Regions from separate parts of the Pseudomonas sp. KH_046_1 genome, predicted to be linked through region 1. Evidence: predicted binding sites of a transcription regulator. Region 1 holds the regulator's gene; each other region holds the start of a gene.
What was found. Region 1 encodes FliA, which starts transcription of late flagellar genes. Its sites were predicted from a motif close to CTAAAGTTTNNNNNNNNNNNGCCGNTAA; they were not measured.
Positions count from the first base shown of each region.

Region 2: AC3IT9_RS03900 (methyl-accepting chemotaxis protein) is a predicted target of FliA. The motif match lies at 1,852-1,879, and genes of this name have one in related genera.
Region 3: motA (flagellar motor stator protein MotA) is a predicted target of FliA. The motif match lies at 1,009-1,036, and genes of this name have one in related genera.

Region 1 covers NZ_CM174481.1:1,708,930-1,712,207, forward strand. Annotated here, with positions in the region: gene flhF (flagellar biosynthesis GTPase FlhF) at 1-381, shown strand, start outside; gene fleN (flagellar synthesis regulator FleN) at 498-1,328, shown strand; gene fliA (RNA polymerase sigma factor FliA) at 1,325-2,065, shown strand; gene AC3IT9_RS07750 (chemotaxis response regulator CheY) at 2,234-2,605, shown strand; gene AC3IT9_RS07755 (protein phosphatase CheZ) at 2,627-3,278, shown strand, end outside.
Region 2 covers NZ_CM174481.1:875,506-878,783, forward strand. Annotated here, with positions in the region: gene nadC (carboxylating nicotinate-nucleotide diphosphorylase) at 1-134, opposite strand, end outside; gene ampD (1,6-anhydro-N-acetylmuramyl-L-alanine amidase AmpD) at 387-947, shown strand; gene ampE (regulatory signaling modulator protein AmpE) at 944-1,780, shown strand; gene AC3IT9_RS03900 (methyl-accepting chemotaxis protein) at 1,971-3,278, shown strand, end outside.
Region 3 covers NZ_CM174481.1:584,743-588,020, forward strand. Annotated here, with positions in the region: gene AC3IT9_RS02565 (HDOD domain-containing protein) at 1-938, opposite strand, end outside; gene motA (flagellar motor stator protein MotA) at 1,106-1,957, shown strand; gene motB (flagellar motor protein MotB) at 1,961-3,007, shown strand.

The DNA.
Region 1 (3,278 bases):
GCCTTGCGCATGCAACTCGAAAGCCTGGCCGGTCGTGGCATCCGCTCGAAAAATTATCTGGTCCTGGCAACCACCAGCCAGAAACAGGTTCTAACCGCCGCCTATCATAGTTACAAGCGTTGCGGGCTCGCTGGCTGCATCCTGACTAAACTGGATGAAACGGCTAGTCTGGGTGAGGTGTTGAGCCTTGCCATCAGTCATGAGTTGCCGGTGGCCTACCTGACCGATGGCCCGCGGATCCCGGATGATTTGCATCTGCCGCGTCGTCACCAGTTGGTCAGTCGCGCCGTGAGCGTGCAAATGCAGGAAGAACCCAGCGAAGAAGCCATGGCTGACATGTTCGCTGACATCTACCACAGCCCGACCAAGCAGGTTGGCTGAGGTAAAAATGAACAGTTTTTGTACCTACATCGATGGTCTGCCATGCATTGTTCCGTTTGTGAACGCGCAGCCAGTAATGTGGCCTCCGTCTATGCAAGACAAGGTAAAGAAATAACATGGGCAGCATGCATCCCGTACAGGTGATCGCGGTGACCGGCGGCAAAGGTGGCGTCGGGAAAACTAATGTGTCAGTGAACTTGTCCCTGGCTCTGGCTGAGCTTGGCCGGCGCGTCATGCTGTTGGACGCCGACCTGGGACTGGCGAACGTCGACGTTCTGCTGGGCCTGACACCCAAACGTACCCTGGCCGACGTGATCGAAGGCCGCTGCGAACTGCGCGATGTACTGTTGCAGGGACCCGGTGGCATCCGTATCGTTCCGGCCGCATCCGGCACTCAGAGCATGGTGCATCTGAGTCCCGCGCAACACGCCGGCCTGATCCAGGCCTTCAGCGATATCGGCGACAACCTCGACGTATTGGTGATCGATACCGCGGCGGGCATTGGTGACTCGGTAGTCAGTTTCGTTCGCGCAGCCCAGGAAGTGCTGCTGGTGGTGTGCGACGAGCCGACCTCGATCACTGACGCCTACGCATTGATCAAACTGCTTAACCGTGACTACGGCATGAACCGCTTCCGGGTCCTGGCCAACATGGCCCAGAGCCCGCAGGAAGGGCGCAACCTGTTCGCCAAGTTGACCAAGGTCACGGATCGCTTCCTCGACGTCGCCCTGCAATACGTCGGCGCGGTGCCCTACGACGAAAGTGTGCGCAAGGCCGTGCAGAAGCAGCGCGCCGTCTACGAGGCGTTCCCGCGTTCCAAGTGCTCGCTGGCATTCAAGGCCATCGCACAGAAGGTCGATACCTGGCCGCTGCCTGCCAACCCGCGCGGGCACCTGGAGTTTTTCGTCGAGCGGCTCGTGCAGCAGACAGCAGGACCGGTTCTATGACAGCAAGCGGTTACAACCTCTACAAAAAATCGGCGCGTGATGCGCAGTACGAGCTGATCGAGCGTTACGCGCCGCTGGTTAAACGCATTGCCTACCACTTGTTGGCGCGCCTGCCGGCCAGTGTCCAGGTCGAAGACCTGATCCAGGCCGGGATGATCGGCCTGCTTGAAGTGTCGACCAAATATGACGCCAGCAAAGGCGCCAGTTTCGAGACGTACGCGGGCATTCGAATCCGCGGCGCCATGCTCGATGAAGTGCGCAAGGGGGACTGGGCGCCACGTTCGGTTCACCGCAATACACGCATGGTCAGCGACGCCATTCGCTCGATTGAAGCGAAAACCGGCCGTGACGCTAAAGATCACGAAGTTGCGGCCGAACTCCAATTGAGTCTCGACGATTACTACGGGATTTTGAACGACACCCTGGGCAGCCGGCTGTTCAGTTTCGACGATCTGTTGCAGGACGGCGAACACGAAGGGCTGCACGAGGATGGCGCGAGTGCTCATATCGAACCGTCACGCGACCTGGAAGATGAACGCTTCCAGGCTGCGCTGGCGGATGCGATTGCCAATTTGCCGGAGCGTGAGCGACTGGTGTTGGCGCTGTACTACGACGAAGAGTTGAACCTCAAGGAAATCGGTGAGGTCCTGGGGGTCAGCGAATCTCGGGTCAGCCAGTTACACAGCCAGTGCGCGGCCCGTTTGCGGGGGCGTTTGGGGGAGTGGCGAGCGCGCTGAAGGCAGTGTGGGGGACACTGCGAACGAGGCCGGTGTGGTGTTGAACTGCGCCGGTCGCGATCTGTTGTGCTCCAGACAGTCATCGAGTGCTTTGCCGGATTGATTGAAATGGCGCGTCCAGGTGCTGGGCGCGTTTAAGACTGCTTGGAGGTCGAATTGGACAAGAACATGAAAATCCTCATCGTTGATGACTTCTCAACGATGCGGCGGATCATCAAGAACCTGCTGCGTGACCTTGGGTTCACCAACACCGTCGAGGCCGACGATGGCACAACCGCCATTCCGGTGCTCAACAGCGGAAGCATCGACTTTCTGGTAACGGACTGGAACATGCCTGGCATGACCGGTATCGATCTGCTGCGCCACGTGCGTGCCGATGAAAAGCTCAAGCACTTGCCGGTGCTGATGGTGACCGCTGAAGCCAAGCGCGAGCAGATCATCGAAGCGGCCCAGGCCGGTGTTAACGGCTATGTGGTCAAACCCTTCACGGCCCAGGCGTTGAAAGAAAAAATCGAGAAGATTTTCGAACGCATCGGTTGATGAGTGCGCCACGGGGGAGCTATGGGCAATAACGAAACTTCATTGGGCGACTTTGAGTCGACCCTGAAAAAACACGCCGTCGAATTGGTCGCCAGCCTTGAAAAAGGCAAGTTCGGCGACGCGGTGCAATTGATCCATGAGCTCAACCAGACCCGTGACCGCGGCCTGTATCAGGAAGTGGGCAAGCTCACTCGCGAACTGCATAGCGCGATCGTCAATTTCCAGATTGACCCGCACATGCCGCAAGCCGAAGAAGTGTCGCAGATCACCGACGCCACCGAGCGTCTGGGCTATGTCGTGAAGCTGACCGAGGCAGCGGCCAACCGCACCATGGATCTGGTGGAAAGTGCCACGCCGCTGGTCAATGGCCTGGCGGATGAAGCCAAGGTCTTGAGCGCGGACTGGGGACGGTTCATGCGTCGTGAGGTCGGCGCTGAAGAGTTCCGCGAACTGGCCCGGCGGGTCGACGGATTCCTGGTGCGCAGCGGCACGGACAATCGCGCGGTGTCGGGCAACCTCAACGACATCCTGCTCGCCCAGGATTACCAGGACCTCACAGGCCAGGTGATCAAGCGTGTGACCCAGTTGGTCACCGAAGTTGAAAGCAACCTGCTCAAGCTCGTGCTGATGGCCAGTCAGGTGGACCGCTTTGCGGGCATCGAGCATGACCGCG
Region 2 (3,278 bases), 830 kb from region 1:
ATGGTCGCTTTGGCCAGGCGTTCGGCCGGTATCAACTGCGCGGTGATGTCGCCGCTGCCGATGTCTTCACGCAACGCACGGCGCACGTTGGCTTCGATTTCGGCGGTCAGATCGGCGAGACGTAGATTCGGCATAACGGACTCCACAAACAAAGTGGCTCGATTATAGGGCCATGGCACGGACCAACCCAAGGCATCAGAGCGTTACGTTGGTGCTGGCGCCTGCATTTGGTCGAATCCCTGCCGTTGTCGGCGTTGACCGTCGATTCTGAACAAACGCCTGTTTGAGATCGGCAACCTCCAGCGCCTCAAACATGGCAAGGGATCGCGCCCCGGGGGATTATCGCGGCATACTGTGCCAACACAGTCGCCGCTGAAGGAATATGTATGCAGTTGGACCCCGCGAGCGGTTGGATACAGGGTGTGCATGTCTGCCCCTCACCCAACTTCAATGCGCGCCCCGCAGGCGAAATTTCCCTGCTGGTGATTCACAACATCAGTCTGCCGCCGGCGCAGTTCGCCACCGGCAAGGTGCAGGAATTTTTCCAGAATCGTCTGGATGTCACCGAACACCCCTATTTTGAAGGGGTCGCGGATTTGCGGGTGTCGGCGCACTTTCTGATCGAGCGTGACGGTACCGTCACCCAGTTTGTTTCATGTCTTGAGCGTGCGTGGCATGCGGGTGTCTCGAGCTTCGAGGGGCGGGAAACCTGTAACGATTTTTCCGTGGGCATCGAGCTCGAAGGCACGGATGATCTGCCGTTCACCGATGCGCAGTACAGCGCATTGACAGCCCTGACCCGCCAGTTGCAGCAGGCGTTCACGGCGATCACTACAGAGCGCATCTGCGGGCACAGCGACATTGCTCCGGGGCGCAAAACCGATCCAGGGCCGGCGTTCGACTGGGCACGCTATCGTGCCGCCCTGGCACAAGAGGAAGGACGATGAGTTTTCTGGTGTTGCTGTTGGCGGTGTGGATCGAGAAGTTCTCGGCCTTGCGTCATCGGGTTCAGCGAGACAGCGGCTGGATACACGAGCTGAACAAGCTTGAGGCCAGCCCGCGATTTTCTGGCCGGCCATGGCTGGTGTTGTCGGTAATGGTCTTGTTGCCAGTGGCGTTGCTGGGTTTGCTGCTGCTGGTCATCGAACCGGTGGCCTACGGGTTGCTGGCGTTGCCGATCCATTTGCTGGTGGTGATCTACAGCCTGGGGCGCGGTGATCTGCTGGGCGATCTCGGGCCGTTCCGCGATGCCTGGCGTCGGGAGGACCTGCAGGCCGCGGCCCATGTCGCCCAGCGCGATCTGGATATCTGCGCAGACAGTGGCGAGCAGCTGCTGGAACAGGTCGAAGGACATTTGTTGTGGGAGGCCTACCAGAGCTTTTTCGCGGTGATTTTCTGGTACTTCCTGTTGGGTCCCGTCGCGGCGCTGAGTTATCGGTTGCTGGCGCTGGCCGAAGAACACGGGAAAAACCCGGCGGTGGTCGAGCGCGCCGGGCAACTGCGTCACGCCTTCGACTGGTTGCCGGTGCGTCTGCTGGCGGCGAGCCTGGCGTTGGTCGGCAATTTTGTCGCGGTCAGTCGGGTCATGCTGCATGAGCTGCTGAACTGGAACATCAGCGCCGCTCAATTGATCGTGAAAGTCGGGCTGGTGGCCGGTGAAATTCCGGCGCCGGTGACCGGTGTGGAAGGTATCAACAATCTGGACCGCATCTGGGCGCTGCTGCTGCGTGCCGCGGTGCTCTGGTATGCCGGTTTTGCGTTGTGGACGGTCCTGCATTAACGCTGCATTCAGAGCAAGCTCCTTAGCCACAGGGCGATCACTAGTGCGAAGTGCTTCGCCCTGTCGTTAACCTTAAGTTACAAAACCTTCTGCCGATTTAAGTTATACAGAGATAGCGCTGAATAGTGGCTATCTGCCGCCTGTCTGCGCCTGCCAATAAAAAAAATAAGAAATCGAAGGGAGACATCCAGTGAAGAGCTTGCTCTATCCCGCTGTCGCACTAATGAACCGCCTGAGCTTCGGCATGAAGTTCAGCCTGATCAGCGTACTGTTCCTGGTGCCGATGCTGGTGACCAACTTCTATCTGGTGCGTGACTCCTACCGCGAATTCCAGGGCACGCGCATCGAACTGCAAAGTCTCGACCTGTTGGGCAGCAGCCTGGCGTTGCGGCGCGATCTGGAAACCCTGAACAATCTGGTGCAGATCAATGTCAGCCTCGGCCAATCCGGCAAGGCCGGCAATGTCGAATCGAAGATCAGCGCCCTTGAGCAGAATATTCTGACTCGCCTGCAAGGGCTGACGGCGATGACCAGCGACCCGGAGCAGGTCGCGGTGTTTGATGGCAAACGCGATGAAATGATCGCCGCGTTCAAGGCCCAGCAAACGGAAAACTCCCTGCAAAGCAAAAGTGCCTTGATCGGCAAGCTGGTGGGCAGCGCACAGATTTTCAGCCAGCTCATCACCAGCCAGTCCGGCCTCAGTCGCGACAACCAGAGCGACATGCGTCAGTTGAGCGAGCTCGTCACCCTCGTCACGCCACGGGTCACCCAGATCCTGGGCGAAGGTCGGGCAATGGGGTCTTATTCGTTGGGGCAGGGGTTCATCAACTCGGCTTCGAGTACCCGTTTCGATGAATTGCTGGCACAGATTGAAAAGCTCCAGGCCGAGTATGGCCTGAAGTTGCAGGATGCCTTGGGTTCCAGCAAAGCCGCACGCGATAACCTGGCCGCTCAGGCCGATAGCAGCCGGGCATCCTTGAAGAAAGCCAGCGAGCTGTTCGAAGAACAAGTGGTCATGGCCGATACCCTCGATGCGCCGTGGCAGGGCTTTTACGATCAAGTCAGCGTCCTGATGGACCAGACTTACCAACTCAACGAAGCGACCCTGAAGTATCTGGGCCCGCAGTTGCAGCAACGCCTGGAACAGAACCGTACACACATGGTCTTGCAGGCCGTGGCGCTGTCAGTCGTGTTTGTGTTGATCTTTTATCTCTACGGCGCGTTCTACGCTTCGACCCGCACCACGCTCAAGCGCCTGGGGGCGGTGATGGACAAGGTGGCGGCCGGCGACATGACCGTGACCTTCAGCGCCCACAGCCGCGATGAGCTAGGGGAGTTGGGCGAGGTGTTCAACGGCACTGTGAAAAAGATCCATGACCTGATCGAGCGAGTGGGGCAGACCGTCAGCGAAGTCGAGCGTCAGGCCGGGCAAGTGGAAAACGTTTCCGCGCAAAGCAATCAGGCCGTCGCCGGGCAGCGTACGCAGATCGAACAAGTG
Region 3 (3,278 bases), 1.1 Mb from region 1:
GCGTGTTGGCGTGCGCTGTTGGCGGCCTGCTGGTGCAGTTGTTGCTGCAGCTCGTCCATCGGCATTTGCAGGTAAAGGCTGGTCAGGTACTGCCAGCGCTCACTGTGCGGGCCGTCCCAGGCATGTTGCGCCGACAGCGCCAGCCCGTTGGCCAGTAGCACCGTATTGGCCGGTTGATTGAGCCAGCGGCGCAGGGTCGGATCGTCATCGAGACGGTTCTGCTGGCGCAGTGGATGCTCGCTGTCTCGGGCGATACGCAGGACTTTCACCAGTTCGCGCTGTTCAGTGAGCAACAGTCGATAGCCCTGCTGCACCCAGATCGGCAAGCGCCAGATCTCCACCAATGCCTGGCCGATGTCCAGCAGGCGCACACCAAACAGTTGTTGTTCGACTTTGCGTGCCGACTCACCTTTATGGATGACCCGCAGTTCCCAGTCTTCGAGCAGTTCTGGATGGGTCAGCGCCAGCGGCCACAGGGGCGAAAGAAACAGCAGGCTGCCCCAGTGGATGTCCTGCCACAGGCGCGCCAGGCGACTGGCAAAAAAGCCGTTGGCCTGTTGCGTGGCGTGCTGGCTGATCATCTGCAACTGACGCAGGGCTTTGGGAATCTCGGACCGGGGTTCGGCGGGCAGGCGCGCGAGCAGTTCTTCAGTGCGCTTCAAGCCGAGACGGTTGATCGCAATCTCAAGGTTTTCCGCAGGCTCGGTCATGCTGCCATGGGTATGCCGGTTGGCTTCGCGAATCACGCTCAAGGCCAGGGCCGGACTGCCTTGCATCAAGTCAGCGATGTCGCGCAGCGAGCTGCGATTGTCGCCGATGGCCTTGCAGACACGGTCGTGGCTGGCTTGCGGAACCGGCAGGCGTACGCCATCGAGAAGCTTGACCCAGCCTTCGAGAGTGGTCGGTTTCGGGGTTGGAACGTTCGTTTCGTTAACCATGGTGGGAGGCGATCATTGTCAACATTACCTGTGCCCGGATGGGGTCAAATCAGTTTTTCGCCTGAACTGGCTATAGTCTGGCGCAGTTTTGCCGATAAGGAGAAGAAGAGATTTTTTAACTTCCGAATATGACCTTGAACCCGACTCAGTAAGTGCTCTCCTAACCTATGGCTAAAATTATCGGCATCATCGTCGTATTCGCGAGCGTGCTCGGCGGATACGTGCTTTCCCATGGCAAGATTGCCGCCCTGATCCAGCCTTTCGAGGTCATGATCATCGGCGGTGCCGCCCTCGGCGCATTTTTGCAGGCCAACCCCGGCTACATGACGATGCACGTGCTCAAGAAGTCCCTGAGCATGTTCGGATCGCGTTTCAACCACGGCTTCTATCTGGAAGTGCTGGGCCTGATCTACGAGATCCTCAACAAGAGCCGCCGCGAAGGCATGATGGCCATCGAAGGCGACATCGAGGATGCTGCCGCGAGCCCGATCTTCGCCAAGTACCCGACCGTTCTCAAGGACGAACGCATGACCGCGTTCATCTGCGATTACCTGCGAATCATGTCCTCCGGCAACATGGCCCCGCACGAGCTGGAAGGCTTGTTCGACATGGAACTGTTCAGCCTCAAGGAAGACCTGGAACACCCATCCCATGCGGTCAACGGCATTGCCGACGCCATGCCCGGTTTCGGTATTGTCGCGGCGGTACTGGGGATCGTGGTGACCATGGCTTCGCTGGGTGAGGGCGATCAGAAGTCCATCGGCCTGCACGTGGGTGCGGCACTGGTGGGTACCTTCTTCGGTATTCTCGCCGCCTACGGCTTCTTCGGCCCGCTGGCCCATTCCCTGGCCCACGATGCCAAGGAAGAACTGAACGTCTACGAAGCCATCAAGGCCTCGCTGGTGGCTTCGGCGTCCGGCATGCCGCCATCGCTGGCCGTGGAGTTCGGGCGCAAGGTCCTGTACCCGGCGCACCGTCCAAGCTTCGCCGAGCTGGAACAAGCGGTTCGCGGTCGCTAAGTCATGGAAAATAATCAGCCGATTATTATCAAGCGCGTTAAGCGCATTGCTGGCGGGCACCACGGGGGCGCATGGAAAATCGCCTTCGCCGACTTCGCCACGGCGATGATGGCGTTCTTCCTGGTGTTGTGGCTGCTGTCCACCGCCACGCCGGAACAGAAGATTGCCATCGCCGGTTACTTCAAGGACCCGATCGGCTTTTCCGAAAGCGGTACGCCCTACATCATCGATCTGGGCGGCACGCCAACCCTGGCGCCGGAAAACACCCTCAACCCCGAGGTGAAGTCCCAGCCACAACCGGACAAGGTCACCATCGATACCGACCAGGTCGAAGGCATGGCCGAGCAGGTCGAAAAAGAACGCCTCGAGCTGTTGCTGCAAGAGCTGCAGAACAAGGTCGAAGAGAACCCGCAACTACAGAAGTTCAAGGACCAGATCCTGTTCGAAATCACCCCGGACGGCCTGCGTATCCAGATCATGGACGCGGAAAACCGCCCGATGTTCGACTCAGGCTCTGCCCGCTTGAAGCCATATTTCGAAGACATCCTGCTGGCCATGGCCGACACCATCAAGGCGGTGCCGAACAAGATCAGCATCAGCGGCCACACCGATGCCAAGCCATACACCGGCACCGGTGATTTCGGTAACTGGGAGCTTTCGGCCAACCGTGCCAACGCCGCTCGGCGGGCGCTGGTGGCGGGCAGCTATCCGGATGCACAGGTGGCGCGTGTGGTCGGCTATGCCTCGTCGGCCCTGTTCGATCGCGAGCATCCGTTCAACCCGGTTAACCGCCGTATCGACATCGTGGTGCTGACGAAGAAAGCCCAGCGTGCGATCGAGGGTTCGCAAGGCGCAGAGCCTGCTACTGATGCGCCGCAAGGTTCGGCTGCTCCGGGAGCCGCACCGGCTGCACCGGTCGACCCGAATGCGTTGCCGGCTGACAAGGAACCGCTGCCGGCTCATGAACTGCGTGAGCGTCTGAATCTGTTCGACGACCCGACGCCGAAACCGGGTGAGCCAGCCAAACCGGCTGAACCGCCCAAGCACTGACCCACAAGAAAGCCGACAGCGATGTCGGCTTTTTTGTGCTTGTAAGAATGAATTCAGATCCGCTGCATTGCGAGAAAACTCAAGGAATGAGGTTTGGTCCGAGAATTGTGTAGGACGGGTCTGAGAGCCGTAAACCGGGTTTTACTTCGCTTGGGGCCTCGGTACAGTTCGCCTGTCGCCGACGAATCGGTGATCGACTTTAGCCGGTCGTTTGAGAGGAATGCACAAGCGCCCGTATAATCGCGGCGCTTTTTGCTGCCTGACATATGTC